2 linked regions of the Nonomuraea sp. NBC_00507 genome follow. The protein of the gene in region 1 interacts with the protein of each later gene in a pairwise test. Links are inferred from orthologs where the notes say so. Each region holds a gene or a part of one and is shown in the gene's direction. Other genes may lie near its edges. The genes, in order: clpS and OHA25_RS46465.

Region 1 (17,019 bases):
GTCTTGTCGGTGGGCCCGATTAGTCTTGGGTCACTGTGAGAGAGCGAAGCACACGAACCCCAGAGGTGATGCGGTGAGCACCTTCGCCGCGTCCCACCTTTCGCCTTCCTATCCAGACCGCGCCGCATGGGGCACCGCCCAAAAGCTGCGTGCCTGGCAGCAAGAGGCGTTCGACCTCTACTTCAGGCGGGAGCCACGTGACTTCCTCACCGTGGCGACGCCGGGCGCGGGCAAGACGACCTACGCCCTGCGCATCGCCAGCGAGTTGCTCAGCCGCGGGGTGATCAGGGCGATCACCATCGTGACCCCGACCGAGCACCTCAAGCGCCAGTGGGCCGACGCCGCCGGGAAGGTCGGCATCGGCATCGATCCGGAGTTCAAGAACAGCCAGGGCACGACGTCACGCGACTACACCGGCGTCGCGGTGACGTACGCGCAGGTCGCCATGCACCCGGCCCTGCACAGGGCGCGCACCGAGGCGCGTAAGACGCTGATCATCTTCGACGAGATCCACCACGCGGGCGACGCCAAGTCGTGGGGCGACGGCGTGAAGGAGGCGTTCGAGCCCGCGACGCGCCGGCTCCAGCTCACGGGGACGCCGTTCAGGTCCGACGACAACCCCATCCCGTTCGTCGCCTACGAGGAGGACGGGGAAGGCCTCAAACGCAGCGTCGCCGACTACTCCTACGGCTACGGGCCCGCCCTCGACGACGGGGTCGTGCGGCCGGTCATCTTCCTGGCCTACTCCGGCGAGATGAAGTGGCGCACGCGCGCCGGTGACGAGCTCGCCGCGACCCTCGGCACGCCGCTCACCAAGGACCAGCTCTCGCAGGCGTGGCGGGCCGCGCTCGACCCCAAGGGCGACTGGATCCGCCAGGTCATGCAGGCCGCCGACCGCCGCCTCACCGAGGTGCGCAGGGGCGTGCCCGACGCGGGCGGCCTGGTCATCGCCACCGATCACGAGACCGCCCGCGCCTACGCCCGCCACCTGCGCAACATCACCGGCGAGGGCGCCACCGTGGTCCTCTCCGACGACCCCGGCGCGTCGAAGAAGATCAAGGAGTTCGGCGCGTCGCAGGACCGCTGGCTGGTCGCCGTGCGCATGGTGTCGGAAGGCGTCGACATCCCCCGCCTGTGCGTCGGCGTCTACGCCACCTCGACCTCGACCCCGCTCTTCTTCGCCCAGGCGGTGGGGCGTTTCGTGCGTGCCCGCAAGCGCGGCGAGATGGCCTCGGTCTTCCTCCCCTCGGTGCCCACGCTCATGGGGCTGGCCAACGAGATGGAGGTGGAGCGCGACCACGTGCTCAACAAGCGGCCTCCGGAGGACGGTCTCGACGACAGCCTCCTGGAGGATGCCAACCGCAAGAAGGACAACCCGGACGTCCTTGGCGACGAGCTGCCGTTCGAGACGATGGAGACGTCGGCCACGTTCGATCGGGTGTTGTTCGACGGCGGCGAGTTCGGCACGGGCGCGGAGGTCGGCTCCGCCGAGGAGGAGGACTTCATCGGCCTGCCCGGGCTGCTGGAGCCCGACCAGGTGGCGACCCTTCTGCGCAAACGGCAGTCGGACCAGCAGGCCGCCAAGCGCAAGCAGCAGCCGGAGGAGCAGCCGCGCGAGACCCTGGCGCCGCACGAGCAGATCGCCGAGCTGCGGCGGGAGCTCAACGGCCTGGTGGGCGCCTGGAACCATCGCACGGGGCAGCCGCATGGGGTCATCCATGCGGAGCTGCGACGCTCCTGCGGCGGCCCCCCGATCGCTCAGGCCACGGCCGAGCAGATCCAAGAGCGGATCGACATGATCCGCCGCTGGGCCACCCAGCGCCGTTAGCCGGTTCGCGCACTTGCGCCGATCGCCCTGCCCGCAGGGCGATCGGCCCGGCTTCCGGCGCGTCAGCGGAAGCGGTTGCGGCCGAGTTGCCTGACCATGATGCGGCACATCTCCGGCCGCCGTTCGTACGTGCCGTCCGGGTGATACACGACCTCCGTCGTGGCCACCTGCCCATGCGGCCATTCGACATACCCTCGGCGGTGATACAGCCGCCGCGCGGCGAGGTTGTCCAGCCGGACGCCGAGGGCGACCTGTTCGTGGCCGGTGGCGAAGAGCCGGTCCTCGGCCGCCCACAGCAGTTGCGTCCCGATGCCCTCGTTACGGCGCCCGGCGACGACCTCCAGGTGGGTGAGCAACGCGACACCCGGTAAGTGGGCGCGTAACTCCGGCTCCTCGGCGGGGGCCAGCCACACGTAGACGTCGCCCACCGCAAGGTTCCGCTCCCAGGCGACGAGGAGGAACCCGTGCCCGGCCTCTTGCCTGGCCAGCCGGTCGCTGAAATACGTCTTCTGCCCGAGCGACCGGACTATCCTGCGGAGATCGGTATGGTCGGCTTTGCGTATATCTGGTGCCCCCACGGACGGACAGATTCCCTGTTGACACTCTGGTGAATCAACAGCGCCTAGGCCATGGATGTCCACCAGCGCAATTGCGGCTCACTGTCTTTCACGAGCCATTTCATCGCGTCAGCGGTCGAGTCCAGCTGCGGGGTCCCGGCGAAGTGCTCGGCCCATCGGCGGCGGTCTTCCCTCCAGGCTTCGATATAAGAGACGCAGAGCACCTCATCGATGCGGTGATGGCGGCCGAGCGCGGCTTCGAGCGACGCCTCCATGGCCTGGCGGTTCTTCAGCGAGCCCGCCGGGAGCCGCCTGACTCGGCGCAGCACGTCGCTGATGAACGCCTTGCGCTGGGCGAGGAAGCCGGTCCAGTACGCCGGGTCGGTCGCGCCCGCCCAACCCGTCTTCTTCTCTCCGTCCAGCAGCCAGTAGACGCCCTCCGCCAGCACGTCGCCGAGCTCTTGGTCCCGTGCGCGAATGGGACGGTCAAAAGGGTCGTACTCGCGCTGCGTCACCTGCCCGGTCACCGCCAGCCGACGTAGCGAGGTCTCACCCAGGAGATAGAACCAGTCCTCGTTGTAAATGTTGGGGAAGAACGACGGATTGCGCGTCGTCTCGACGGCGAGGGCACCGCCGCCCACGAACGAGTCCTGATCTCCTCCGGCCAGCCGGTGAGCGTGGCACACCACTGAATTATCCGGGTAGCCACCGATATGCATGCCCACCGCGTCGTATTTGTCGAGCAGACCCGCCGCGCGCGCGACCTCCTCATGACTGCCTACCTCGATGTCGTCATCCAGGAAGACGATGCGTTCCCAGCTCATCAGCCGGGCCAGCAGAAGCCCGATGTTGCGCTTCGCGCTCAGGTCGGTCGCCCGGACGAACGGCGTGTTCTTCAGCAGCGTCGTCGTCCGGAAGTCCGGCAGGTTGAGCGAGGCCGGACTGCCGATGTCGATCGCGATGAACTGCACGTCACTCGGCATCAACAAGGCCGCGAGCTCCGGCTTGCTCCATTTGCGGCGGCTGTGCAGCGTCACCAGGGGACAGCCGAGCGTGCTCGCCAGCCGAATGACGTGTTTCAGCCACGTCGGATGCCGGATCGTGGGGACGACGATGGCATCGACGGTTCCCGGCTTCGCGCCGGCGAGACCCTCGCCGTACACGTCCACCAGATGTCTGTGGGAGCCGTGGTGATGCTGCGTCCTGACCGTTGCTATTTCAGTCTCCATGGGTGGGCTCCGGCCATTCGTGTAACCGGAACGCGTCGATGGTCCAGTCAGGCGTGATCACGGCCCTGCCCTGAACCCCGACCCGCATCAGAATGCTGTACGACTCCGCGTCGCCGAAACGCGACTCCAGATAGCCGGCGTTCCTGTCGTGGAATCGAGCGTCGGTCAGCGCCCGGACCGCCCCGTACACGCCTCTGGCGTATATCCCGTTGCATATGGTCAAAGTGCGTTCGACGTTGAAGGGGTTAACGCCGCGGTAGAAGAAGGCGACGTCCTCCTGTAGTCGCAGGCTATCGCCAGAACCCACCGTGACCGGATAATACCGCTGCGTGTCCCCGTCCCTCTCGACTTCGAAATAGGGTCCCTTCTCGCCCGCCCAGTCGGGGATCTGCCGCACCGGGAGCTCGATGCGCGTGAGCGTGTACTCGGTGACCGCGTTGTAGTCCACGCCGCCCAGGAGCACGACATGGGTGGTCAGGTCGTCGGATTGGAGATCGGCCATGGTGCGCACGACCCCCCGGCTGTGCGGGTTGACGCTGCGCACGTGACCCCACAACTCGAATAACGAGTCCAGATCCGAGTATCGGTAGAGCGCGACGTAATCGGCGTTGTCGGGGTCCGCCTTGGGGATCCTGGCGCGGTCCTCTTCGGGGATCTGTGAGCAGATGATCGTGATCGGCTCGCCTCTGGGGAAGTGCCACGGGCCCCGGCGGCGGGCGCCCTCGGCCAGGTCCGGCTCGAAGACCTCGCCGGCGCTCTGCTGCCGCAGCGCCCGCTGGCGGAGCTTGGTCAGCTCGGCGAGCAACTTCTTGTGCTCCTCGCGTTCGTCCGGGGTCAGCTCGGATTCGTCGAACAGGCGGGCCCTGCCGTTGTCGACGGATCGTTTGGTCGCGAAGAACCTGGCGTACTTCTCCAGCCGATGCAACGGCGGGATCTTGATCACCGAGCTCGACTCCCAGGAGGAGATCAGCGGCACACTGATCTTGAACGCCTCGCGCAGCTGGGCCTGCGTGACATGCACATCAGGCCAGTGGCTTTCGCGGAGCTCACGCAGACGGTGCGCAAGCGCCGTCCCCGCGACGTCGTCACCGCTCATGTCGGCCTCATTCGTGTGAACTTCACAAAATTCTAGTAAACGCCCATTCGGCTGCCCGAGTCGATGGAGAATTCGCAGCTAGGCCGTAACGGAACGGTCTACTAGCGAGAATCGGGCGCACAAGAGCCCTTAGTCTAGCCACGCATCTCTGGTAGCAGTGTGCGAATGGCCTGGGTTCAGCGAGGGAATCATAAAGAGAGACAAACTTCAGTTAAGGATGCTGAAGTCTTCTGAACGCAGGCAAGGTTCCTGTCACAGCGCATCGCACCAGGGAAACCTTTATGACAGATCTAGCTCTGTACCTCTCAGTGGCAATGCCCCCTCCGACCGACACCAAGACCTGGTCGCTCCTCATCCTGGCGACCATGATCACCCTGGCGGTGGCCGCGATCCGCTGGATGGCCCGGCGGACGCGCATCATCATGGTGGTCAGCGGCACGAGCGTCCTGGTAGTGATCCTCACCGTCCTGGTTCTCGCGTACCTGACCCTCGCGGTCTGAGTACGCCCTCCCGCGCGGCGCTTCGCCCCCCGGCGCTGCGCGCGTCCGGCCTGGCCGCTTCCGCCGCGGCCTATGCATTTGGACACAGAGCAGTGGCCTTCTGTTAGAAGCTTGGTGGAAGCGGCAACAACCTCTCTTGGCTCGTCTTGAGATGTGCAAAGGACTTCGCCAATGTCATCTGAGGCCAACCGGAAGCCGACGCTCAGTGTGACTTCAGGCCTCTCAAGAAACGCCATCATCATGAGGCTCGAGGGCGAGCTCGACGTCAACGCGGTGCCCGTGCTGCGCGAGCACCTGCAACGCATCTGGGAGCTGCCCCCGCAGCCCTTCCTGATCCTGGACCTCGGCGGGGTGGCGTTCTGCGACTCCATGGGGATGAGCGAGCTCGTCAGCGTCATGCAGCGCTGTGAGGCCCGGGGGACCAGGCTGCTGCTCGGCGGGGTTCATGGGGTCATGGCCAGGGTGCTGTCGATCACCGGGCTGCGGCACGCGTTCGAGGTCTTCGCGAAGTTCGACGACGCCCTGCGGCTGGCCGTGGCCGCGCCCTGAACCCCTAGAGACCGAGAGGCTTGCGGGCCAGGAGCATGGCCTGCGGCGTCAACTCGTAGGCGGTGCCCGGCCGGGGCTCGCGGAGCAGACGGGCATCCACGTCGAAGCCCGCCGCGCAGAGCAGCTCGGCGATCTGGTCCGGCTGCCGGCGGTGGAAGTCCAGCGAGATCGGGTGGCCGAACCCGTCCGTACGGTGCACCGGCTCGTCCCCGACCTGGAACGCCACCAGCATGTGACCCCCTGGAGCCAGCACCCGGTGGAACTCGGCGAACACCTCGGGCACGCGCTCCAGCGGAACGTGAATGATCGAGTAGTAGGCCACCAGACCGCCCAGCTTCCCGTCGGGCAGATCCAGGGCGAGCATCGAGCCCTCCTCGAACCGCAGGCTGGGATATGTGCGCCCGGCCAGTGCCACCATCTCCGGCGACAGGTCCACACCGAAGACGTCCAGCCCCAGCTCGTGCAGGTGCGCCGTGACCCACCCCGGACCGGAGCCGACGTCCGCCACGGGCCCGGAGTCCCGTACGAGCTCGGCGAACGCGGCGAACATCGCCCGGTCCAGCGGCATGCCCGCCAGCGAGTCACGGAAGAAGTCGGCGTAGTCGACGGCCATGGCGTCATAGGACGCCCGGGTGGCGCGCAGGAAGTCCGGTTCGGTCACGGCGGACCACCCTAGCCGAATCGATCAGCCCCAATCGATCAGCTTTGGATGAAGGCCAGCAGGTCGGCGTTGAAGGCGTCGTTGAACGAGCCCGTCAGGCCGTGCGGAGCCCCTTCGTACACCTGCAGCGTGGCGTCCTTGACCAGCTCGGCCGATTTGATGGCGGCGTTCGCGATGGGCACGATCTGGTCGTCGTCGCCGTGCGCGATCAGCGTCGGCACGTCGATGCGCCGCAGGTCCTCGGTGAAGTCCGTCTCCGAGAACTGCTTGACGCAGTCGTAGGCGCCCTTCAGCCCGCACTGCATGCTCATCAGCCAGAACGCCTCCCGCGTGCCCTGCGAGACGGTCGAGCCGGGCCGGTTGGCGCCGTAGAAGGGGGCGCTGAGGTCCTTGTAGAACTGCGAGCGGTCGGCCAGCACGCCCGCGCGGATGTCGTCGAAGACCTCGATGGGCACGCCTCCCGGATTGGCGTCCGTCTTGAGCATCAGTGGCGGCACGGCGCCCAGGAGCACGGCCTTGGAGACGCGGGTGCTGCCGTGGCGGCCGAGGAAGCGCGCCACCTCGCCGCCGCCCGTCGAGTGGCCGACCAGGATCGCGCCGCGCAGGTCCAGCGTCTCCAGGAGGCTGAACAGGTCGTCGGCGTAGGTGTCCATGTCGTTGCCGCTCCACGCCTGTGTGGAGCGTCCGTGGCCGCGGCGGTCATGGGCGATGGCGCGGTAGCCGTTCTCGGCCACCAGACGCAACTGGCTGTCCCAGGCGTCGGCGTTGAGCGGCCAGCCGTGGCTGAAGACGACCGGCTGGCCGGAGCCCCAGTCCTTGTAGAAGATCTCGGTGCGGTCGGCCGCGGTGATGTACGGCATGGCAGTGCTCCATCCAGATGGCTATGTCATCGGTGCCGGGATCCGGCGGCCGCTGCGGCCATCAACCGGGATATGGCCTGATTTTTCAGGCAACGGGACTGTTACGCGGGCCGTGTCGCCTTTGACGCGTACGGGAAGGGCGGTCCGGCGATCGCCCGGACCCGGGGCGGTACGCACCCAGACCAGCAGCCGCCTCCCCTTGGTGCGGACGGTGACCTCGACCGTCTCACATTCGCGGCGGACGGCGGGCCAGGCCAGCACGAGCGCCCTGCCGACCCTGGCGGATCGCGGGGCAGGGGTGCGTTCGTCGCAGACAGGTGCCGGTGACACGTCGTGGGACACCACGGAGTGCTCAGGGATGGAATCCTGAGCGAGCTGGCTCATCACGATCGTGCTGCCTTCCAGCAGCGCCAGCATGACGATCGCGCGCATGCGCTCGGCGGCGCTGCCCTTGATGAGGAGCCACAGGCTGAGCGGGCCGAGGAGCAGCCAGGCCGCTCCTAAGGAGAGGGCCAGCATGAAGAACCTCCCACGACGAGGAAGACGAGTCACGCTCCGTGTTGGCACGACTGCGGAGAGCGTCCGTCCCTCTTGATATCACATCACCTCAGCGTTGCGCAGCGTGATGGACGGTGGGGGTCAGCCCACGGCAGGCGCTCCCCGCAAGGTGGCGCCCGCATTCTTCAGCTCCTCCATCGCCGCCTCCGTCGTGGCGCGCGAGACACCGGCCGTGAGGTCAAGCAGGACGCGCACCGCAAGGCCGTGCTTGACCGCGTCCAGGGCCGTGGCGCGCACGCAGTGGTCGGTGGCGATGCCCACGACGTCCACCTCGCGCACCCCGCGCTCCCTGAGCCAGTCCACGAGCGACACCCCGTCGCCGGACGCGCCCTCGAACCCGCTGTACGCCGCCGCGTTGGTCCCCTTGCTGAAGACCTCCTCCACCGCCGACACGTCGAACGACGGATGGAAGTCCGCCCCCGGCGTGCCGGCCACACAGTGGGCCGGCCAGCTCGAGAGGTAGTCGGGCGACTCCGAGAAGTGGTCGCCGGGGGAGACGTGGTAGTCGCGGGTGGCGACCACATGGTCGTAGCCGTGGTCGGCCACGTGGCGGGTGATCGCCGCCGCCACCGCGGACCCGCCGGCCACGGGAAGGCTGCCACCCTCGCAGAAGTCGTTCTGCACATCGACGATGATCAATGCGGTGCCCATAGTGGCACGATACGTCAGGCGAACTCCGTGGGGACCGCCGCGTACCCCCGGCCCAGGTGGAGGGCCTCCAGCGGGAGTGTGGCGACGGCCTGCGCGTGGCGTTCGCGGGCGGCGGACAGGGGCTCCGCGCCGACGACCTCGCCCTCGCGCACCAGCTCGTGCAGCAGGGGAATGCCGCCCTCGGGGACCACGCCCCCAGTGGTGATCAGCTCGGTCTCGGCATGGCCGGAGGAGTCCAGCACCCGGTACGCCTCCTTGCGCCCGCCCCGCGACGGCTTGCCCACCGAGCGCTTGGCCACAGGCTCCAGCTTGCCCGCGGCCGTCTCCCGCGCCACCAGCTTGTACACCAGTGCCGCCGTGGGCACCCCCGACCCGGTCACCAGCGAGGTGCCCACCCCGTACCCGTCCACCGGGGCGGCGGCGAGCGCGGCGATGGCGTATTCGTCCAGGTCCGAGGTGACCAGGATGCGGGTGTTGAAGGCGCCGAGCGCGTCGAGTTGCTCGCGCACCTCCTGCGCCGCGGCGGCCAGGTCGCCGGAGTCGATGCGGACCGCGCCGAGCTTGGGCCCGGCCAGCTCCACCGCCGTGCGGACCGCCTCCGGCACGTCGTAGGTGTCCACCAGCAGGGTCGTCTCCGGCCCGAGTGAGGCGATCTGGGCTTCGAACGCCGCCCGCTCGGAGTCGTGCAGCAGCGTGAAGGCGTGCGCCGCCGTGCCGGCCGTGGGGATGCCGTACTTCTGCCCGGCCATCAGGTTGGAGGTCGAGGCGAACCCGGCGATGTACGCGGCCCGGGCGGCGGCCACCGCCGCGCTCTCGTGCGTCCGCCGCGAGCCCATCTCGATGATCGGGCGCTTGCCCGCGGCGTTGGTCATGCGGGAGGCGGCGGAGGCGATCGCGCAGTCGTGATTGAGGATCGACAGGATCAGCGTCTCCAGCACCACGGCCTCGGCGAAGGTGCCCTCCACGACCATGATGGGAGAGGCGGGGAAATAGAGGTCACCCTCGCGGTAGCCGTAGATGTTGCCCGAAAACCGGTAATCGGCCAGAAACGCCAGAGTGGCGTCGTCCACGACCTGGCGCGCCTGCAGATAGGTGAGTTCATTGTCACCAAAACGGAAGTGTTCGAGCTCGTCCAGGACACGTCCCGTCCCAGCGACAACCCCGTAGCGCCGCCCGCCCGGCAGGTGTCGGGCGAACACCTCGAAGACCGCGCGTCTGTGGGCCGCCCCGCTTCGCAGCGCGGCCTGCAGCATCGTCAGCTCATAGTGATCTGTGAGCAACGCAGTGCTCATGGTCATTGTCACGACTCGAAGACTACGGCCCAGATAGGGCAGACTCGGGGATGTGGGTAGCACCGCTCCAATCACCGTCGAGCGTCCGTCATCGGACGTCCGGCCCGATCTGCCATGGGTAACCATCGTCTGGAACGACCCCGTCAACCTCATGTCCTACGTGACCTACGTCTTCCAAACGGTCTTCGGCTACACCAAGGAGAAGGCCGAGAAACTCATGCTGGACGTACACCACAAGGGTAAGGCGGTCGTGTCCAGCGGCACGCGCGAAGAGATGGAACGCGATGTGCAGATTCTCCACTCCTACGGCCTGTGGGCGACGCTCCAGCCGGATTCGGTCAAGTGATGCACGTGAAGAGGTGCGGGTGAGTTCGGGGTTCTCGCCGGGCAAAGGTGGCGGAGTCGTCGCGCGGTTCGAGGCCGCGGAGGTCTCGCTGCTGCGCTCGCTCGTGTCGATGACGCTCGGCCTCGTGACGCCGGGGGAGACGAGCGACGATCCGCTGGAGCGGGCGCTGGGCATCGGCTCGACCGAGGCTCCGTCGGACCCGGTGCTGGCGCGCCTGTTCCCGTCGGCGTATGAAGACGACAAAGAGGCGGCCGAGTTCCGCCGCTACACCGAGGCCACGCTGCGCGACGGCAAACGGGCCGACGCGCAGACCGTGCTCGACAGCGCCGCGTCCGGGCGCTTCGACCTGACACCCGAGCAGGCCCAGGCGTGGCTGCGGGCGCTCAACGACATCCGGCTCACCCTCGGCACCAAGCTGGAGGTGACCGAGGAGATCCACGATGAGATCGCCATGATGTCCGAGGACGACCCTAGATACCCGGCCTATGTCACCTATGACTGGTTGACCTACCTCCAGGACAGCCTGGTCCGAGCGCTCTGGTAATTTCCGGGCATGCTCTCGATCTCGCAGGAACTGGCGGACAAGATCGTCGCCCACGCCCGGGCCGACCACCCCGACGAGGCGTGCGGTGTGATCGCGGGCAAGAACGGCGTTCCCGAGCGGTTCGTCCCCATGGCGAACGCCGAGCGTTCGCCCACCTTCTACCGCTTCGACTCGATGGAGCAGTTGCGCGTGTGGCGCGAGATGGACGACCGCGACGAGGAACCCGTCGTGATCTACCACTCCCACACCGCCACCGAGGCCTACCCGTCACGCACCGACGTGTCCTACGCCTCCGAGCCCAACGCGCACTACGTCCTGGTCTCCACCAGGGATGACAACAAGGCGGAGTTCCGCTCCTACCGGATCCTCGACGGAGTGATTACCGAGGAAGAGGTAAGGTTTCTCCCATGATGGTCCGGCCGGTGCAGAGCTTCCTCTTCGCGCATACTCCGGCTGTCGTCGTCTATGACTGTCGCAACTGACGTCACTGAGCCTGGAATCCCCTTTCAGCCGTCGGCGTTGTCTGCCGATGGGACGACGACATGACATGAGGAGACTGACCGCGATGGCCATCGAGGTTCGCATCCCGACCATTCTGCGCAACTACACCGACGGTGCGAAGGCCGTGAACGCCGAGGGCGCCACTCTTGACGAGCTGATCACCAATCTGGAGTCCCGCCACCCGGGCATCAAGGACCGCCTGGTCGACCAGGGCGGTCTGCGCCGCTTCGTCAACGTCTACCTCAACGACGAGGACGTGCGCTTCCTGGGCGGCCTCGGCACGCCGGTGTCCGACGGTGACACGGTGACCGTTCTTCCTGCCGTCGCCGGCGGGTGACATGCGTTTCGAATCGCTGATCGACTCGGTGGGTCGCACGCCGCTCGTCGGCCTGCCGAGGTTGTCGCCGTCCGCCGATGTACGGATCTGGGCGAAGCTGGAGGACCGCAACCCGACCGGCTCGATCAAGGACCGGCCCGCGCTGTGGATGGTCGAGCAGGCCGAGAAGGACGGCCTGCTCACGCCCGGCTGCACGATCCTGGAGCCCACCAGCGGCAACACCGGCATCTCGCTCGCCATGTCGGCCAAGCTCAAGGGCTACAAGCTGATCTGCGTCATGCCGGAGAACACCTCCGAGGAGCGGCGCCAGCTGCTGCGCATGTGGGGTGCCGAGATCATCTCCTCCCCGGCGGCCGGCGGCTCGAACGAGGCCGTGCGCGTGGCCAAGGACCTGGCGGCGAAAAACCCCTCCTGGGTGATGCTCTACCAATACGGAAACCCGGCCAACTGGCGCTCGCACTACGAGACCACAGGCCCCGAGATCCTCGAGGACCTGCCGACCGTCACTCACTTCGTGGCCGGGCTCGGCACGACGGGGACGTTGATGGGAGTCGGCCGGTTCCTGCGCGAGCGGGTGCCGGACGTGCAGATCGTCGCCGCCGAGCCGCGTTACGGCGAGCTGGTCTACGGGCTGCGTAACGTGGACGAGGGGTTCATCCCCGAGCTCTACGACGAGTCCGTGCTGACCACCCGATTCTCGGTCGGCTCCGCGGACGCGCTGCGGCGCACCCGCGAGCTGCTGGCCTCTGAGGGCATCTTCGCCGGCGTCTCGACCGGGGCCGCGCTGCACGCGGCGCTCGGGGTGGCCGCGAAGGCGGTCAAGGCGGGAGAGCGTGCCGACGTCGTGTTCGTGGTGGCCGACGGCGGCTGGAAATACCTGTCCACGGGCGCCTACGAGGGCACCCTGGACGAGGCGGAAGAACGCCTCGAAGGCCAGCTCTGGGCCTGAGCGTCTGGAACACGAAAGGGCGGCCGGTCAGGGGACCGGCCGCCCTTTCGTTACGCCCTTAGTTGAACAGGACCCGCATCGAGAACGTCGCCTCGGTGTCGGTCTGGGTGCCGCTGATGCCGATGGCCCTCAGCACCTGCAGGTTGGCCTTCTCGTCGCCCTGCATGTTCTTGAGGTAGAGGCTCTCCAGCTTGTCGAGGTCGACGAAGACCGCCGACGTGGCCTCGCCCGCGTTCGGGATCGCGGTCTGGAACGTCTCCGAGTCGCCCAGCGTGCCCTCCTCGGCCAGCTTCTTGGCGTACTCCTCGGTCGTCGCCACCGTGAAGACGCCGTCCCCGGCGACCTTGGCGATCTGAGGAGCGGGCTGCCCGCTGGAGGTCATCGCCTGCTGGATCTTGTCGAGGATGGCCTGCGCCTTGGCCGGGTCGGTGGCGATGCGCACGCCGCCCTTGATCTGGTCGCTGTTCAGGCCCTCGCTGTCCACCGCGAGCGTGAAGTTCTTGCCGAAGACCGTGGCGAGGTCAGCCGGCAGCTCCAGGCCGAACTGGGTCTTGGCCTGCTCGATGAGCTGCTTGATCTCCGCGGCCCCGGTCGCCGAGGCCTGCTTCTCGATCTCGGACCACTGCTTGGTGACGACCTGGTCCAGGCCGGAGATCGACAGCGCGCCGGCCGTGGTGGCGGGCAGGGTGCCCAGGTTGGCCTTGGGCAGGTCGCCCTGGGGCAGCATGCCCGTCCCGCCGCGCACCGTACCGGCGAGCTCGACGTACGCGCTGTCGAAGCGCAGGGCGCCGGCGAACCTGGCGTCCTTGATCTTGTCGATCGCCGCCCGCTGGTCGGCGGGGAGCTCCTTCTTGGCCAAGTCGATCAGGCCGCCCATGTCGGCCCAGAAGGACAGCACGCCCTGCTCGCCGACCGCACCCATGTCCTCGCTGAACTCCGCGTTGTCAGCCAGGCTGCCCTCGGCCTGGGCGTACTTGTCGGCCAGCCCCTGGTTGGCGGTGAGGAGCGCGTAGTCGTCGCGGAAGGAGATGCCGTACTTGTCGCCGTCCATCAGCTTGGCGATGCCGGCCTTGGCCTGCTCCTGGTCCTTGACCTGGACGGCCACCGCGAAGTCGGGCTCCTGCTTGCCGGAGGGGACGGCGGCGAAGCCGATCCTGCTGCCCAGCCACGGGTCGACGTCCTTGGCAAAGTCGATCTTGCTGTCGGAGTCCTTGTTGATGGTGTCGAACAGCGCCTTACGCGGGTCCTCGCCGGTGAAGGAGTCCTTGGTGACCGTGAACTTCCTGGCGAGCTCGAACAGCGCCAGCTTCTGGTTCGCGGCCGGGTCCAGGTCGAGGCGGGCGTAGGCGATGGAGTTGGCGGGCAGGACGTCGTTCGGCTGCGTGCCGCCGCCGCCGATGGCGCCCACGGCCCACACCGCGCCGCCGCCGAGCAGGACCACCGCGAGGGTCGCGGCGCCCGCGATCAGCCAGCCCTTGCGGCTCTTCTTGGCCGGCCCGGGCGGGCCGAAGCCTTCAGGCCCCTGCTGCTGCCATCCCGCCTGCGCGTACTGGCCCTGCTGCCAGCTCTGCTCCTGCTGCCAGCCGCCCTGCGGCATCTGCTCCTGCTGCCAGCCACCCTGGGCCTGCTGCCCGTACGGCGGCTGTTGCTGCCCGTAAGCCTGCTGACCGTACGCCTGCTGTCCATAGGCCGGCTGCTGCTGGCCGTAGGGCTGCTGGCCAGGGTTGCCCTGCTGACCGTAGGCGCCCTGCTGGTCATAGCCCTGCTGCCCATAAGCCCCCTGTTCACCATAGGACTGCTGCTGGGGGTAAGGCTGCTGCGGAGGGTACGGCTGCCCCTGGTTCCAGTTGTACGCCGTAGTCCGGTCAGGATCCTGGCCGTAAGGGGGATTATTCGCAGACATCACTCAACTCACAATGTGGACTTTTAACCACAGAGAAGTTATCTGATGTTGCTTGTCAGCCGCTTGCAATGTGCTGAAGTCGAAATCAGACTCTGGGGAGCTCCTTTCTGAGCACATCGATATGCACCTCGCCGCTCGCGTAGTCGGCGACGCTCGACCACGGCACGAACGTGCATCCCGCGTAGATCACGCGTGCCAGGACCCGGGAGAGCCAGGGGACGCGCCCGTGGAGGTTGCGGGTGAGCCCGAGCAGGAGCGGCGCGCGCCGGCTGGACACGACAAGTCCGTTGACGGTGTGGCTCTGCTGGAGCTCGCCCTTGTGCTTGATCATGCGGATGTCGACGACGTGACCGACCCACACCCCGTGGCAGTCCCAGACGGACTGACCTATGAGTTCGGTGACAACTGCCATGATCAAACTCTCTCAGCCCGACCATGTTTTCGCAGGTAGGCGCGCTGACAGACGCATGTCGTAGAGTATGGGGCTACTAGAATATAGTTCCAGGCTGAGGCGGGAGCGGATGACCAAGTTCGACGAGGCCACGCAGGCGATCAGGGTCGACGACGGCACCTACGACGTGTGCATCGACCCCGGATACGCCATCGGCGGCCCGCTCAACGGCGGCTACCTCATGGCGGTGATCCTGCGCGCGGCGGTGGACGCCTCGCCGTTCGACCATCCGGTGAGCACGACCGCGCAGTTCCTCAAAGCGCCGGCGCCCGGCCCCGCCCAGGTCAAGGTGGAGCCGCTGAAGGCGGGCAGGACGGCCGCCTTCGCCCGGGCCACGCTCGTCCAGGATGGCGTGGCGCAGATCGAGAGCCTGATCACGACGGCCACGTTGAACGACGTTGAGCCGATTTATGCCGAAAAATCAGCGCATGACATGCCGGCCCTCGAGGACTGCCTCAAGCTCCCCGACCCCAAGCCGGAATCGGGCATGACCCTGAGCGCCCAGATGGAGCTGCTCTTCGACCCGCCCACGATCGGCTGGCTGACCGGCAACCCCACCGGCAGGCCCGAGTCGCGGGCGTACTTCAGGATGGCCGAGCCGCAGGACCCGGACCCGTACGTGCTGGCGCTGGCCGTGGACGCGTTGCCGCCCGTGGTGTTCTCGGCGGGCGCGCGCGGCTGGGCGCCGACCGTGGACCTCACCTGGCACCTGCGCGCGCTGCCCGCGCCCGGCTGGCTGACCCTGCTCGGCAGCGGCCGGCTGATCTTCGACGGCTGGTTCGACGAGGAGGTCGAGGTGCGCGACTCCGCCGGTCGCCTGGTGGCCCAGGCGCGTCAGCTCGCACGCGTCGGCAGGGGCTGATGTGAGCAACGCAACACCCCTTCAAGCCCCACGTGTCGCACCTGTGAGGATTCTTACGCAGTCTTCAGAGGGCAGGTCGCTTACCCTCTGAAGCGTGCCGGACACGAGTATTGGGATCTTCGACAGCGGGGTCGGCGGCTTGACGGTCGCCCGAGCGATCCTCGACCAGTTGCCCCACGAATCGATCACTTACGTGGCCGACACGGCCCGTCAGCCGTACGGGCCGAAACGCATCGCGGAGGTCCGCGCCTACGCCCTGGAGGTGATGGACCACCTCGTCGAGCACGACGTCAAGATGCTCGTGATCGCGTGCAACAGCGCCAGCGCCGCCGTGCTGCGTGACGCCCGCGAGCGCTACGACGTGCCGGTCGTCGAGGTGATCCAGCCCGCCACCAGGCGGGCGGTGCGCGCCACCCGCAACGGGAAAGTCGGCGTGATCGCCACCCGGGCCACCATCGAGTCCATGGCCTATCACGACGCCTTCACCGCGGCTCCCGACGTCCAGCTCACCGGCGTGGCCGCCCCACGCCTGGTGGACTACGTCGAACGAGGCGAGACGATGAGCGACGAGCTCATCGAGGTCGTGCGCGACTACCTGGAGCCCGTCAGGGCCGCCGGGTGCGACACTCTCATCCTCGGCTGCACCCACTATCCCCTGCTCACCGGCGCGATCTCCTACGTCGCCGGTGACGAGGTCACGCTGGTCTCCAGCGCGGACGAGACGGCCAAGGACGTCTACCGGATCCTGCACGACCGCGAACTGGCGGCCGGAAGCGAGGCCACCCCCCGGCACCGCTTCCGCGCCACCGGCGACTCTCTGCTCTTCGCCCGGCTCGGGCGACGCTTCCTGGGCCCGGAGATCGATGCGGTCGAAGTCGCACCAGTGGGGGGTACTACCTTTAACGGGAGGCCCACATGAAGGTGACCATCGTCGGATGCTCAGGCAGCTTTCCCGGGCCCGACAGCCCAGCGTCCTGCTACCTCCTCGAGAAGGAGGGCTTCAGGATGTTGCTCGACCTCGGCAGCGGGTCGCTGGGCGCGCTGCAACGCCACATCGGCCTGTACGAGGTGGACGCGATCTGCCTGACCCATCTGCACGCCGACCATTGCCTGGACATCTGCGGTTACCACGTGGCGCGGACGTACGGGCCGGCGGCGCCGTATCCGGCCGTGCCCGTCTACGCGCCCGCCGCCGCCCCCGCCCGGCTGTCGGCCGCGTACGGCATGCCGGACGAGCCCGGCCTGGAGACCGCGTTCGACTTCGTGCCGCTCGAACCCGGCTCGTTCGAGATCGGACCGTTCACCCTCACCGCGGGCCTGGTCAACCACCCGGTCGAGGCTTACG
Region 2 (12,892 bases), 2.0 Mb from region 1 along the record:
GGCGGGCCAGACGCCGGGCGCTGGCCGCCGCCGCGGGGCTGCGCCTGGCCACCCCCGGCAGGCTCGGCGGCGTGGCGGTGCTCGCCGGCCGGCGCGTCCGGGTGCTGCGGGCCGAGAGCCACGCGCTGCGGGCCTTCCTCGGGCTGGAGCTACGCGGGCTGGCCGTGGCCGTCGTCGAGGCCGACGGGGCGCGGCTGGCCGTCGGCTCGCTCCACCTCGACCTCAACGACCCGGCCAGGGTGCACCACGCGGCCGAGGCGGTGGCGCTGATGGAGCGGGCGGCCGCCCCGTTCGGCGCGGCGATCGTGCTCGGCGGCGACGTCAACGAGCAGCCGCACCAGCCGGCCTGGCGGTATCTGGCCGGGCGGCTGGCCGACTGCTACGCGGTGGCGCCCAAGGGCGACGGGCTGACGTTCCCGGCGGCGCGGCCCGCCGTACGCATCGACGGGGTGTTCGCCGCGCGCGAGGCGCGTGTGGTGTCGTGCGGGGGAGTGGACGCCGAGATCGCCGATCTGGCCGGGGCCAGTGACCATCTTCCTGTTATCGCAGAGTTGCGACTTGGGCACTAAAGGGCAAGAGGGGCCGGTCAGCCCGTAGCATTTGCACCATGACTCGTCGCTCTCAGCGGCGTGCGCTCTCCTTGATCTTGGCGACGTCCGTGGCCTTGCCGCAGGTCACGCCCGCCGCGCATGCCGATCCTCGCCGCCCCACCACGATCGAGGCGTGGCAGCAGTCGACCAGCGTGCGCCTGCAGGCCGACGGCTCGCTCTCCGACGTGCTGGCGCTGTCCTCCAGCGACGTCTGGGCGGTCGGGCAGCAGGAGATCTGGGACGTGTGGAAGAACCGCGGCACCATCCGCCACTGGAACGGCGCCCGGTGGACCGAGGTGGCCATCCGCGACGCCACGGCCGCGGGCAACCTGCGCAGCCTGGCCGCCGCGGGGTCGTCCGACGTGTGGGCGGTCGGCGACGGGCACGACGGGCTGCCCTACCTCGCGCACGGCAACCTGGCCGGATTCGACCGGGTCAGGCCGCCGGGGCTGCGGGCCGGCGACTGGCTCGCCGGCGTCGACGCCAAGCAGGGCAAGGTGGTGGCGGTCGGCAGCCGCGACAAGCAGGGGCTCATCCTCACCGGGCAGGGCAACACCTGGAGCGCCGAGCAGACCAAGGAAGAAGGCGCTCTCTACGCGGTGGCGGGCGGGTTCGCCGTCGGCGACACCGGCACCGAGCCGCTGGTCGTGCACTACTCGGGTGGCTCGTGGAAGTCGATGCCGCTGCCCTCCATCCCCGGCGGCTACCTGCGCGACGTCCAGGCCGACAGCGCCAAGCGGGCGGTGGCCGTCGGCGGCGTCTACCGGGGCCCGGGCGACATCTCCCCGCTCGTGCTCACCTGGAACGGCAAGCGGTGGAAGCAGCTGGCACTGCCCGAGTCAGACGCCCGCCTCTACGGCGTGACCGGCGACGGCAAGGGACGCTACTGGATGGCCGGCTATGACCCGGCGCGGGCGGCCGAGCCGTTCATGATGCGCTGCGAGAAGGCCGCGTGCGAGATCATCCGCGGCGAGGCCGAGCGGGGCAGGAGCACCGTGCGTCTGCAGGCCGTGGCCTATCTCGCGGGCAAGAGCACGGTGTGGGCGGTCGGGCACGCGGTCGACACCCGCGACCGCTACACCGACGTCGTGGAGTCGTTCGCACCCAAGGCGATGGAGGGCAAGTCCTAAAAGGGCGATGGAGAGCGGGTCCTAAAGGACCGCACCGTCGTCCCAGCCGGAGTCGTTCGGCGGGCCGTCGCCCATGCGCACCACCAGGGCCACGAACCCGCCGATGAACGCCGCCACCGCCGTGAACAGCGCCCACCCGTCCATCTGCCAGCTCGCCATCGCCGCGACCAGGAGGTAGGCCGGGCCGCCGAACAGCGCCACCCACGCCAGCTTGGCCGGCAGATCGAGCTTCGGCAACGGCGGGGGCGGAGGCGGCACGAAGTGCCCCTCCCCTTCTTCCTCGTCGTCGTCCTGCTTGTCCTCAGGCTCGTCGAGATCCTCCTCGAGCTCCTCCGAGGGCTTGACCACCCGCCGGGTGGGCTCAGCAGGGACGTTTTCGCTGTCCGGCCATGGCTGGTCGGCCGAGTCGCGCTCGGCTGTGTCGTTGAAGGACGCGACGATCTGCCGCCAGACCTCGTCCTCGTCACTCTGGGGCGTCACCTAGATGGGCCTCTCCGCAGCGATCGCGACTTCCCCCTGGGTGCGATCAGTCCCTCTGCAAGGGTACCGAGGCATGTGTCCGGATGAAGTCGAGGCTACCGGCAAAGATCCTGTCGGCATCATTGTCGAGCGTCGCAACATGGTAGCTATCGGTAAGCTCCTCGATCGTGGCCTGCGGGACCCTTTGGCGAATGATCGCCACACTCGTCGGCTTCACCACATGGTCGTCCACGCTGTGGAAGACCAGCAGCGGCTGCGTCACCTTCACCAGGTCGGCCTGCACCAGCGACCACAGTCCCGGCAGCGACGCGGCCGCCTTCACCGGGGTGCGGGAGTAGGCCAGCTCGGTCACGCCGGGCTTCTTGACGTCATTGGCGACGCCGGGCACGGACGGCACGAACCACTTCAGCAGCGGCGCCAGCTTCAGCAGCGGCACGTCGTTGGCGATGGACGGGTTGACCAGCACCACGCCCCTGATCGCTGGGCCGTGCACCTCGGCCAGCCGCAGCGCCAGGCAGCCGCCCAGCGACAACCCCGCCACGAACACGTCCGCACAACGGCCCTGCAGGTCTGCGAACGCCTTCTCCACCTCGGCGTACCAGTCCTCCCAGCGCGTGCGGTTCATCTCCTGCCATCGGGTGCCGTGCCCCGGCTGGCGGGGCAGCGAAACGCTGACCCCGTGCCCGGCCAGGAACTGGCCCCAGGGTCGTAACGATTGCGGGGTGCCCGTGAACCCATGGCAGAGCAGCACGCCGACCTCGCCTGCGTCATGGTTGTAGGGCTCCGCGCCTGGCATGAGCGGCATAACAGCTCCTCCATGCGATTTCATTCCGGGGGACCGGGGCGTTCATCCAGGAACGGCCCGATCGTCGCACGTTCAGGGGTGATTGTGCGAGCGCTGGTGTAGGAGCATGGCCGTCGAGATGGGAAGATGACTCTGCCTGCCGACGACGTGCTGGAGAAGAGGTGCCGCGGTGTTCTACTGGGTGGTCAAGGCCATCTTGGGGCCGATCCTCCACCTTGTGTTCAGGCCGTGGACGGAGGGCACGGAAAACGTGCCGAAGGAAGGGCCGGCGATCCTGGCCGGCAACCACCTGTCGTTCGCCGATCATTTCTTCGGCCCGCTCCAGCTGCGCCGCAAGGTCATCTCGCTGGGCAAGTCCGACTACTTCACCGGCCGCGGCGTGAAGGGCTTCTTCACCCGGCTGTTCTTCAGCGGCGTCGGCACCGTGCCGATCGACCGCTCCGGGGGCAAGGCCAGCGAGGCGGCGCTCCGCACCGGCCTGCGCATCCTGCGCGAGGGCAACGTCCTGGGCATCTACCCGGAGGGCACCCGCTCGCCCGACGGCCGGCTCTACAAGGGCAAGACCGGTGTGGCCCGGCTGGCCCTGGAGTCGCGGGCCCCGGTCATCCCCTGGGCGATGATCAACACGTACGAGATGATGCCGCCGGGGCGGGTGCTCCCCAAGTTCGGGATCCGGCCGGGCGTCCGGTTCGGCAAGCCGCTCGACTTCTCCCGCTACTACGGGATGGAGGACGACCGCCTGGTGCTGCGCGCGGTGACCGACGAGATCATGTATGCGCTGATGGAGCTGTCCGAGCAGGAATACGTCGACAAATACGCCGCCAGCGCCCGCGTCGAGATGGAGCGCGCCGCCCGCGCCGCCGCCGCCAGGGACTAGCGGACGTCCGAGGAGCGTAGTGCCTCCTCCGTCTTCCGCAGGGCGGCCGTCATCGTGTGCAGCTCCTCCCGGCTGAGCCGATCGATCAGATATCTCCTGACGACCTCCACGTGCCCCGGCGCCACTCGCTCCAGGCACCGCAGGCCCGCCTCGGTGATCACCGCCAGCACACCGCGCTCGTCCGACGGACAGGTGGCACGCTCCACCAGCCCCGCCTTCTCCAGCTGAGTGATCTGGTACGTCAGCGCGCTCTTCGACACCACGACACCCTTGGCCAGCTCCGTCATCCGCTCCTGGCGGCCGGGGGCCTCGGCGAGCCGCACCAGGATCTCGAACTGCGGGTGCGTCAGCCCCGCCGCGGCCTTGAGCTGCTCTTCGATCCGCCTGTCGAGCAAGTGGGAAGTCGACAGGAAGGCGCGCCAGGCCGCCATCTCCGTCGAGTCGAGCCATCGGGGTTGCGTCACCTGCCCAGTCTACCGCGTTTGTTCAGATTTTAACTTTCCCTGCTACAGTGCTCTTGTTCAAAACTGAACAACTATCTCACTAGGAGGTCGCATGGTCGACCAGGCCCGTCCCGTCGTCCTGCTGCTCGCGAGAATCGCCCTCGGGGTGATCTTCCTCGTGCACGGCTACCAGAAGTTCGCGACCATGGGCATCGCGGGCACGACCAAGTTCTTCGAGTCCGTCGGCATCCCGCTGGCCGGCGTGGCCGCTCCGGCCGTCGCGGTGCTGGAGGTGGCCGGCGGCCTGGCGCTGATCCTCGGCGCCGCGCTGCCGATCGTCGGCACGCTGCTGGCCCTCGACATGATCGGCGCGATCGTCTTCGTCCACGCCGCCAACGGCTTCGGCGCCGCCGAGGGTGGCTATGAGCTCGTCCTGGCGCTGGCCGCGGCGAGCCTGGCCATCGGCTTCACCGGCGGCGGCGCGCTGGCGCTCGACCGCGTCTTCGGCCGCCGCCGCACCGCCGAGTCGGTCTCCGCCTGACTTCGGCCCCCGAGGACCCCGCGCACCCGCTCCCTCAGCCAGGCGTGCGCGGGGTCGGCGTCGTAGGCCGGTCCCTCGGACCGGTCCGGGCTGCGTCCTACGACAGATGGGCGCGGATCTGCGTGATGTGATCGGGAGTCGTCCGGCAGCAGCCGCCGATCAGCGACGCGCCCGCCAGCTGCCACTCCTTGGCGGCCTGCCCGAACTCCACCGGATCGGCCAGGCCCAGCCAGCGCCGATGCCCGGCGTCCCAGCTCTCGCCCGAGTTGGGGTAGACCACGACGGGCAGCCCGCCGGACAGGCACGCGATGAGCCCGGGGATGTGGCGGGGCGCCGTGCAGTTCGCGCCGACGGCCACCACCTGCGGATTCCCGCTGAACAGGGCGGCCGCCTCGCGGATCGGCGTGCCGTCGTTGAGCCGCTCGCCGTCCCGGCAGGAGAAGCTCACCCACGCCTTGACCCCCGGCGTGCGCTCCAGCAGCCTGGCCAGAGCCCGCGCCTCCAGATAGGACGGAATCGTCTCGCAGGCCAGCAGGTCGGCACCGGCCGTGGCCAGGATCTCCCAGCGCGGCAGGTGCCAGGAGTAGAGGCCGTCCTCGTCGAGGTCGTAGTCGCCGGTGTATTCGGCGCCGTTGGCCAGGAACGCGCCGTACGGGCCGACCGAGGCCGCCACCAGCCCGCGGCCGGCCTGGTCGCGCGCCTGCCCGGCCAGCACCACCGACAGCCTGATCAGCGCCTCCGCCTGTGCCGCTCCCAGGCCGCGCCGCATGAAGCCCGGGATCGTGGCCTGGTAGCTCGCGGTGATGGCCACGTCGGCCCCCGCCGTGAAGTAGTCGGCGTGCGCCTGCCGGATCAGCTCCGGCTGCTCCAGCAGCAACCGCGCCGACCAGAGGTCGTCGCTGAGGTCGGCACCGAGCCGTTCGAGGTGGGTGGACAGGCCCCCGTCCAGGACAAGTGTGGTCACCCATCCAGGGTAAGAGCAGGCGGAGGATGGCCGGGAAAGGAGCTGATCACCTGCTCGAGCAGGACCGGCGTGTCTTCGGGGGAGTCCACCGTGAAGTCGGCCCGGCGCGCCAGCTCGTCGCCCGTCTCCCGGTTGGCCACCGCGACCCGGACGCCCATGAACCCGGGATCCCGCTCCTCCCTGCAGCGCAACGCGTCGAACGCGCGGCCGTCGGAGATGTCGTCGCCGAAATACCAGGCGCGGGTCAGCGTCTCCGCCTCCTGGGCGATGACCGTGCCCTTGTCGCACTCCACCGGCGGCCGGAGCTCCACCACCATGCGGCCGTGCTGCTCGCGCAGGCCCAGCTCGACCGCCTTGCCCGAGGCCCACCGCTCCACCGCGCCGCGCAGCGCCGGGACCGCGCGGTAGTGCAGCGACACCACCAGCGCCTTGTCCTCGATCAGGACCTCGCCCGGCAGATCGCGGGCGGCGTCCGCGGCCAACCGGCGCATGATCGGGGCCCACGGCTCGGCCGCCGCATCGGTGCGTACCCGGCCATCGACGACGGTCTGCATCCCGTAGAGGCCGAACAGGGCGACCTGCGGCGCGCGCGAGAACCGCTCGCACAGGAACGCGGCCGGGCGGGCCGAGACCACGGCGACCCTGCCGACCAGGCTCGTCAGCGCCTGCAAGCGCTCCACCGCCCCCGGAACGGGGAGCACGGCGCCGGGATCTCGCATGATCGGGGCGATCGTGCCGTCGAAGTCGAAGAAGAAGCCGGATTTCCTGCTCTCGGAAACGGTGGCCGAGACTGCTTCGGCGAAGCGGAGCGGGGCGCGAGGAGTCGCCATGGTCGTGACGATAGAACAGCCTGACCGGCTCGGATAGACGCTCGTCCGATATTCGGCCGGGGTTCAGACGGCGGCTACGCGGGCGAGGGCGGGGTCGTCATTCAGCCGGCGGCCACGCGGGCCAGAGCATGGTGATCCGGGACGGTCACCTCGCCGGGGCCGATCTCGATCATCCCGCGGCGTTCGAACGAGCGAAGGGCGCGGCGTACCAGCCAGGTGGCCACGCGTGCCGGCACGTCACGCACCGTCGGGTCGGTGAGCCGGTCGTCGAGGTCGCGGACGGTCGCGGCCAGCGTGCGCAGCAGCCGCGCCGCGACGGACGGCTCGGTGGCGACGAGCTCGAGCACCGCCGTACGTGGCCCGCCTTCACCCGGCCGCCGAGCAGCACGATCAGCTGATCGGCCGGGTCGCCCTCGGTGCACAGCACCTGCCCGGCCGGATAGCGCCTGCGCCGGGTCAGGGCCGCCAGCGCCCGCAGCCGCTCCTCGCCAAGCCCGCCCAACATCGGCAGGTCGGCCAGCGTGTACGTCATGTATCCCCGTATACACCCTGCCGGTGCCTCGCGATGCGGAGCGAGGACCCGATCGTCCCCTAGCGTGCGGGGACATGGCGAGATACGTGTTGCAACTGGCCTTCGACGGCGATCCACGACGGCTCACGGCCCGCCCCGCGCACCGGGAGCCCCTGCGGCGGCTCAAGGAGGAGGGGCGGCTGGTGAGCGCCGGGCCGTGGGCGGACGACAGCGGGGCGCTGCAGCCCCGGCCCCGCCCGATGCCTGGGCAGGGCCGGAGCGGGCGGTCAGTGACGCTTCCAGAAGGGCGTACGACGGTCGCCGCCGGGCAGTGGGCCACCGGGATGCCCACCACCGGGTTGCCCGCCCTCGTCGCCGAGGTGCCCGCGGCCCGGCGTGGGTCGGGGCGGCGGTGTGGAGCCGCCGATCAGGGCCCTGAGGACCGCGATGGCGTGGTCGTGCAGCGCCTGGGCGTCCGCGCCCGGCCGCTCGGCCGCTTCCAGCTCGCGAGCCAGCCTCACCAGCTGCTCGTCGCCGCCCAGGTATTCCGCGAGCGCCGCCAGCCGCGAGCCCAGGTCGGCCAGGTACAGCAGATCGGGCGCGGGCAGCGCCGTGAGCCGATCCAGCTCGGCCACCAGTTGCGGCCGGACCGACTCCAGCCGGCCCGCGGGACGCGGCCCCGGAGCGAACCTCGGCCCGCCCCCGAGCCGCCCAGGCTGACTGGGCCGGGGACCGGGCTTGAGCCCGCCGCCACGGGCCAGGAACCCCTCGTCGTCACGGGCCATCTCGGCGGCGCCGAACCCGGGCTCAGGCCGCTGCATCCGCGGCGCGGCCGCGGGCATGGCCATCATCGCGGTGTGCGCCGTGAAGCCGCCGCCCATCATCGGCGCGGCCTGCGGCGGCTCCCAGCCGCTCGGCGGCTCGACCGGCTGGATGACGCGGTGCTCGGGCCCGCCGTCGGCGACCTGCCTGGTGTCGACCGCCACGTACGCGGTGAAGCGGCAGAGCACGCCGTGCTCGAGCGACGTGCGGACGATGCGCGACTCCAGCTCGTGCTCGCCCATGGCGTAACGGTCCTCGAGCTCCCGCAGGTGCGCGCGGGCCCACACGGCGCGGACGGCCGGATTGTCGACTGTGACACCCGCGACCTGCTCCTCCCACGGGCCGCCGGCGGCCATTCCGCGTACGGTCACCGAGGACCCTTCGCGGTAGCGCCCGTACACGCGCAGCGGGACACCAGGGAAGATCGACCCGAGATGCGTGACCGTACCGGGCTCGACCTCCAGCCCCTTGAGCGAGAGGTCGGTCACCAGGGGAGCGCCGATCCTGCGGTGGATGTGGTCCATGGCCGCGTCGAGCCGGTCCTCCGACTCGACCAGCTCACACCGGCCCGCGCCGAGCCCGGCGAGCCTGCCGAGGAAGCCGGCGTTCACGGCCCGGTCGATGCCGACCGTGTGCACGCGCATGGCCGACAGCGCGCCGCCCGCCTGCTCCAGGATCTGGTCCTCGTTGCCCACCTGGCCGTCGGTGACCAGCACCACGACCCGCTCCCGCTCGGCCGGGGCGCCCAGCAGGGCGATGGCCTGGCGCAGCGGCTCGAGCAACTCCGTGCCGCCGCGGGCGTCGACCCGGGCGAGGTGCTCCACGGCGCGGTACCGGTTGCGGTCCGACGCCTCCACGAGCCCCTCGAACGCCCGCTCCACTACTGAGTCGAACGTCAGCACCGCGAAGCGGTCCTGCGGCGTCAGCGTGTCGACGATGCGGGCGGCGGCCCGGCGCGCGGCCACCATCTTCCAGCCGCCCATGCTGCCCGAGCGGTCGAGCAGCAGCACCAGATCCCGCGGCGTGCGCGTGGCCTGCAGCGGCGGCGGCACGACGGTGAGCGCGAACGTCCCCCCTTGCCCGGCCGGGCTGTCGAGCTGCAACGATGTGGAGGCGTCGAACGACATCCGCAGGATGAGGTCCCGGTCCAGCCGCTCACCCGGACGCAGCCGCACCGTGTGGCCCTCCTCCTCGACCACGTGCAGGCTGGAGGCCAGCTCACGCAGCTCCAGACCGGCGGCGTCCACGGTCGCGGCGAGCGACAGGCGCACCGGGTTGGGGAAGCCGGGCAGCAGCACGGGCGGGCTGATCCTGGACGCGTCCGGCACGGCGTCGGTGTCGGGCACGACGCCGTCACCCGCGGGCCGGCCGTCGATTGGCGTGCCCGGGATGTAACGCGGCGCCACCACCAGCGGGAAACGGAACGTGGCCGCCCCGTCCTCGTACGGCAACGGCTGGCTCATCGTCAGCCTGACCGAGACATGCTCGCCGGGCAGGATGTTGCCCACCCGGATCGTGAACACGTCCGGCCGGTCCTCCTCGGCGATGGCGGCCCGCCTGCCCTCCCGCAGGGCGCGGTCGTAGTCCGCCCTGGCCTGGCCGCGCTCCTTCAGCACGCCCTCGACCACCCGGTCGTCGGCCTCCATCCGGAACGCGGTCACGGCCGCCCGGTCGGGCAGCGGAAAGACGTACGTGGCCTCCAGCGTGACGTCGAACGGGTTCCTGAACCCCTGCGTGACCTCGACCCCGGCGATGAGGCCCGAGATGTCCGCGCTCACGTCCACGCTCTCCAGCGGCAGGTTGCCGCGCTCGGTCAGCAGCGCGCCGAACCCGGCGTCCGGCACCGGCAGGCACCGGGCGGGCTCCAGCGAAGTGATCTTCATATCAGCTCCCTTTCTTCGAGCACCGCGAGCAGCGGTCCCGCCGCCGCCAGCACCGCCTGAACGTCCTCCTCGGACAGGGCGCGCCCGCCGTCCAGCACCAGCCTCACCCCATCACTCAACCTGACTCCGGCGACCACCGCCCCGGCGCCGCCGCGCCCCTCCGTTCCCGTCTGTCGCCCGGCCACGTCGGCGCGCCCTCCCGGCCGCCACCCGGACATCCCGGGACGCGTTCGCCTCGAGGATTGCCTATCGACATCGGGATTACCTGCCGCCTCGACGCCCACGCGGCCGTGGGGCAGGGCGAGATCTGCACCGCTGCTGGGCATGACGAGATCTGCACCGCTGCCGGGCATGGGGGCGTCGGCGCTCCCCTGGTCGGGCGCCGCAGCATAGGGCGGCGTCTCGGCGGCACGATGCACGCCGTCCCCGTCGGGCCGCTCGGTCCAGAACCGCTCGCGCCCCGCTTCGTCACGAACTGAGCCGTCCGCATCCTCCAGAGCCATGGCACGCGCAGCACTCGCCGTGTCCTCGAGCATCCGATCCGTGGCGCCCGCCAGGGCCGCCTGGATCTCGGCGATCGAGTGGCCTGCCGCCTGCAGTCGCTTGATGGCCAGCAGTTGCAGCAGGTGCCGCCGTCCGTACTGGGCGATCCGGCCGCGCCGGGTCAGGGGCGGGTCGACGAGGCCGATGGTCGTATACCACCTGATCAGCCGCTCTCCGGGCACGTCGCGGACCCGGCCGTTGGCCGGCGCGGCGCCGGCGCGCAGCGCCAGGGCCGCGTGCTCGGCCAGCTCGCCGATGGTCCAGGTGTCGCTCATACCTCCACAATGACACTGTCATTATTACAGTGTCAACGTTAAGGGCTCGGAAGTTTGGGCATGTGGATGCGTGTACGGAAATAAGCGGACAAAGCTCATCGAACGGGGAGGAATTGCGACATGGCGAAGATCACTGGTCCGCTATCGGGAGACGCCAAGAACACGGTCACGGACGCCCTGCAGGGCGCCCTGGTCGATCTCATAGACCTGTCACTGGTCGCCAAGCAGGCACACTGGAACCTGATCGGCTCGCACTTCCGCTCCATCCACCTTCAGCTCGACAAGGTCACGGACTTGGCGCGGACGCACATGGACACCATCGCCGAGCGTGCGGTCGCCCTCGGGGCCAACCCGGACGGCCGGGCCGCCACGGTCGCCAAGTCGACCAAGCTCGCGCAGCTGGAGAGCGGCTGGGTGGAGGACGGAAAGGTCCTCGCGACGATCATCGACGTCCTGGACGGCATCAGCAGGCGCATGCACGAGCGCGTCCGGGCCACCGACCAGCCCGACCCGGTCAGCCAGGATCTGCTCATCTCCGTGGCACAGGACATCGACAAGCAGCACTGGATGTTCCAGGCCATGAGGTGACCAAGGCACGACGGGAGTCCGGGAGCCGCATCGGCCCCGGGCTTTCGTACGTCACCGCAATCTGATGATCGCGGGACGGGCCCATGGGGTTTGCGCAGAGTTTGGTGTCGCGAGTCCCTCCCATTCATGTCGGTGCGGTCGACTAGCGTGGCACCTAGAGGGAGGCCCCACGATGTCCCACAAGACTCTCCTCCGCACGGGCCCGCTCTTGCCGGGCGGCGCCAGCCCCTACGGGTCGCTCGGCCTGCCGGGCGCCGGCGGACTCGCGCTGCCCTCGGGGTTCACCGGCCGGGTCGTGGCCCGCTCGGGTCACAAGATCGCCGGCCTCACCTGGCACATGGCGCCCGACGGCGGCGCCTGCTTCCCCGACGGCGACGGCTGGATCTACGTCTCCAACTCCGAGCTGCCCCTGCTCGGCGGCGCCTCCGCGCTGCGGTTCCGCGCGGACGGCAGCGTCGGCGACGCCTACCGCATCCTGTCGGGCACCGACCTCAACTGCGCGGGCGGCGCCACGCCCTGGCACAGCTGGTTGTCGTGCGAGCTCGGCCACCGCGGCCGCGTCTTCGAGTGCGACCCCTACGGCGCCCGCGCCGGCCGCCCACGCCTGGCCATGGGCCGCTTCAAACACGAGGCCGCGGCCTGCGACCCCGAGCGCGGCGTGGTCTACATGACCGAGGACGAGCCCGACGGCTGCTTCTATCGGTTCAGGCCGGGCGACTGGGGCGATCTGACCGAGGGCACGCTGGAGGTGCTGTGCTCCTCCGGCCGCTGGCGGGTGGTGCCGTCGCCGGCGGCGCTGCTCCAGGAGACCCGCCACCAGGTCGAGGACGCCCGCCACTTCGACGGCGGCGAGGCCTGCCACTACGCGGGTGAGGTCTGCTACTTCACCACCAAGGGCGACACGGGCCTGTGGGCCTATGACGCGCAGACCTCCACACTCGACCGGCTCTGCGAGGGCGTGCGCGCCATCACCGCCGCGCCGTCCGGCGACCTCTACGTCGCCAGGGAGACGATGCAGATCGACGTCATCGCGCCGGACCGCGCGGTCACGCCGTTCCTCCGGCTGGAGGGGCACGAGGGGGCCGAGCTGACCGGGCTGGCGTTCTCGCCGCGCGGTGACCGGCTCTACTTCTCGGCGAGGCGCGGCCGCGCGGAGGGCCACACGTTCGAGGTGACGGGCCCCTTCCGCGGCTAGCTCGGAGGGCCACACGCAACCGGCGCCTCCCGCGGCTAGGTCAAATAGCGGACGAGCATGAACTTGAGCTCGTCCACCAGCTCGGCGCTGTGCTCGGGTGTGGCCGTGGTGATCATTGGCATCACCGTCTTCACCATGGACAACATCATCGTGCCCATGAGCCGGGCCCGGTCCTCTGCGAGTTCGGGCCTGAGACGGCGCAGCATGGCCGCGAGCTGCCCGGAGATGTCCTCGTGCAGCCGCTGTGAGGCCGCGGCGAACCGGTCGCCGGTGGCGGATCCGTACAGCAGCGACCAGTAGGCCGGTGAGCGGCTCTTGAACCGCACGCTCTCGTCCACGAGCTGCCCGACCAGCACCTCCAGCGGGACGTCCGGCGTGACCCCGGCCAGGCGGGCGGCCCAGAACTCCTGGCGGT

What was found.
Region 2: the proteins of clpS (region 1) and OHA25_RS46465 interact in binary tests that used the Escherichia coli proteins (3 or more experiments, as listed by UniProt). The link is inferred for Nonomuraea sp. NBC_00507 from one-to-one orthologs.

Annotation. Positions count from the first base shown.
Region 1 is NZ_CP107853.1:11,682,279-11,699,297, reverse strand. What follows is about bases 8,680-11,480. They hold clpS (ATP-dependent Clp protease adapter ClpS), read left to right. Parts: upstream 8,680-9,833; coding sequence 9,834-10,127; downstream 10,128-11,480. Other genes in these bases: OHA25_RS55605 (MoaD/ThiS family protein), read left to right, coding at 11,237-11,480; OHA25_RS55610 (M67 family metallopeptidase), read left to right, coding at 10,681-11,082; OHA25_RS55615 (DUF2017 domain-containing protein), read left to right, coding at 10,147-10,671; OHA25_RS55625 (nicotinate phosphoribosyltransferase), read right to left, coding at 8,680-9,787. In the rest of the region: OHA25_RS55675 (DEAD/DEAH box helicase), read left to right, coding at 74-1,828; OHA25_RS55670 (GNAT family N-acetyltransferase), read right to left, coding at 1,891-2,406; OHA25_RS55665 (hypothetical protein), read right to left, coding at 2,451-3,554; OHA25_RS55660 (helix-turn-helix domain-containing protein), read right to left, coding at 3,604-4,710; OHA25_RS55655 (hypothetical protein), read left to right, coding at 4,992-5,210; OHA25_RS55650 (STAS domain-containing protein), read left to right, coding at 5,382-5,759; OHA25_RS55645 (class I SAM-dependent methyltransferase), read right to left, coding at 5,764-6,420; OHA25_RS55640 (alpha/beta fold hydrolase), read right to left, coding at 6,459-7,280; OHA25_RS55635 (hypothetical protein), read right to left, coding at 7,302-7,799; OHA25_RS55630 (isochorismatase family protein), read right to left, coding at 7,920-8,489; more of OHA25_RS55625, read right to left, coding at 8,504-8,679; more of OHA25_RS55605, read left to right, coding at 11,481-11,509; OHA25_RS55600 (PLP-dependent cysteine synthase family protein), read left to right, coding at 11,511-12,458; OHA25_RS55595 (DUF3352 domain-containing protein), read right to left, coding at 12,517-14,361; OHA25_RS55590 (hypothetical protein), read right to left, coding at 14,447-14,773; OHA25_RS55585 (thioesterase family protein), read left to right, coding at 14,883-15,674; and 2 more genes. UniProt on the Escherichia coli protein: Involved in the modulation of the specificity of the ClpAP-mediated ATP-dependent protein degradation.
Region 2 is NZ_CP107853.1:9,643,063-9,655,954, reverse strand. What follows is about bases 9,735-12,548. They hold OHA25_RS46465 (Dps family protein), read left to right. Parts: upstream 9,735-10,814; coding sequence 10,815-11,282; downstream 11,283-12,548. Other genes in these bases: OHA25_RS46455 (TetR/AcrR family transcriptional regulator), read right to left, coding at 12,513-12,548; OHA25_RS46460 (alkaline phosphatase PhoX), read left to right, coding at 11,455-12,477; OHA25_RS46470 (helix-turn-helix domain-containing protein), read right to left, coding at 9,873-10,694; OHA25_RS46475 (VIT domain-containing protein), read right to left, coding at 9,735-9,876. Outside these bases: OHA25_RS46525 (endonuclease/exonuclease/phosphatase family protein), read left to right, coding at 1-569; OHA25_RS46520 (hypothetical protein), read left to right, coding at 608-1,720; OHA25_RS46515 (hypothetical protein), read right to left, coding at 1,742-2,200; OHA25_RS46510 (alpha/beta hydrolase), read right to left, coding at 2,247-3,005; OHA25_RS46505 (lysophospholipid acyltransferase family protein), read left to right, coding at 3,175-3,882; OHA25_RS46500 (MarR family winged helix-turn-helix transcriptional regulator), read right to left, coding at 3,879-4,346; OHA25_RS46495 (DoxX family protein), read left to right, coding at 4,438-4,866; mmuM (homocysteine S-methyltransferase), read right to left, coding at 4,964-5,830; otsB (trehalose-phosphatase), read right to left, coding at 5,827-6,660; OHA25_RS46480 (hypothetical protein), read right to left, coding at 6,762-7,007; more of OHA25_RS46475, read right to left, coding at 7,459-9,734; more of OHA25_RS46455, read right to left, coding at 12,549-12,892.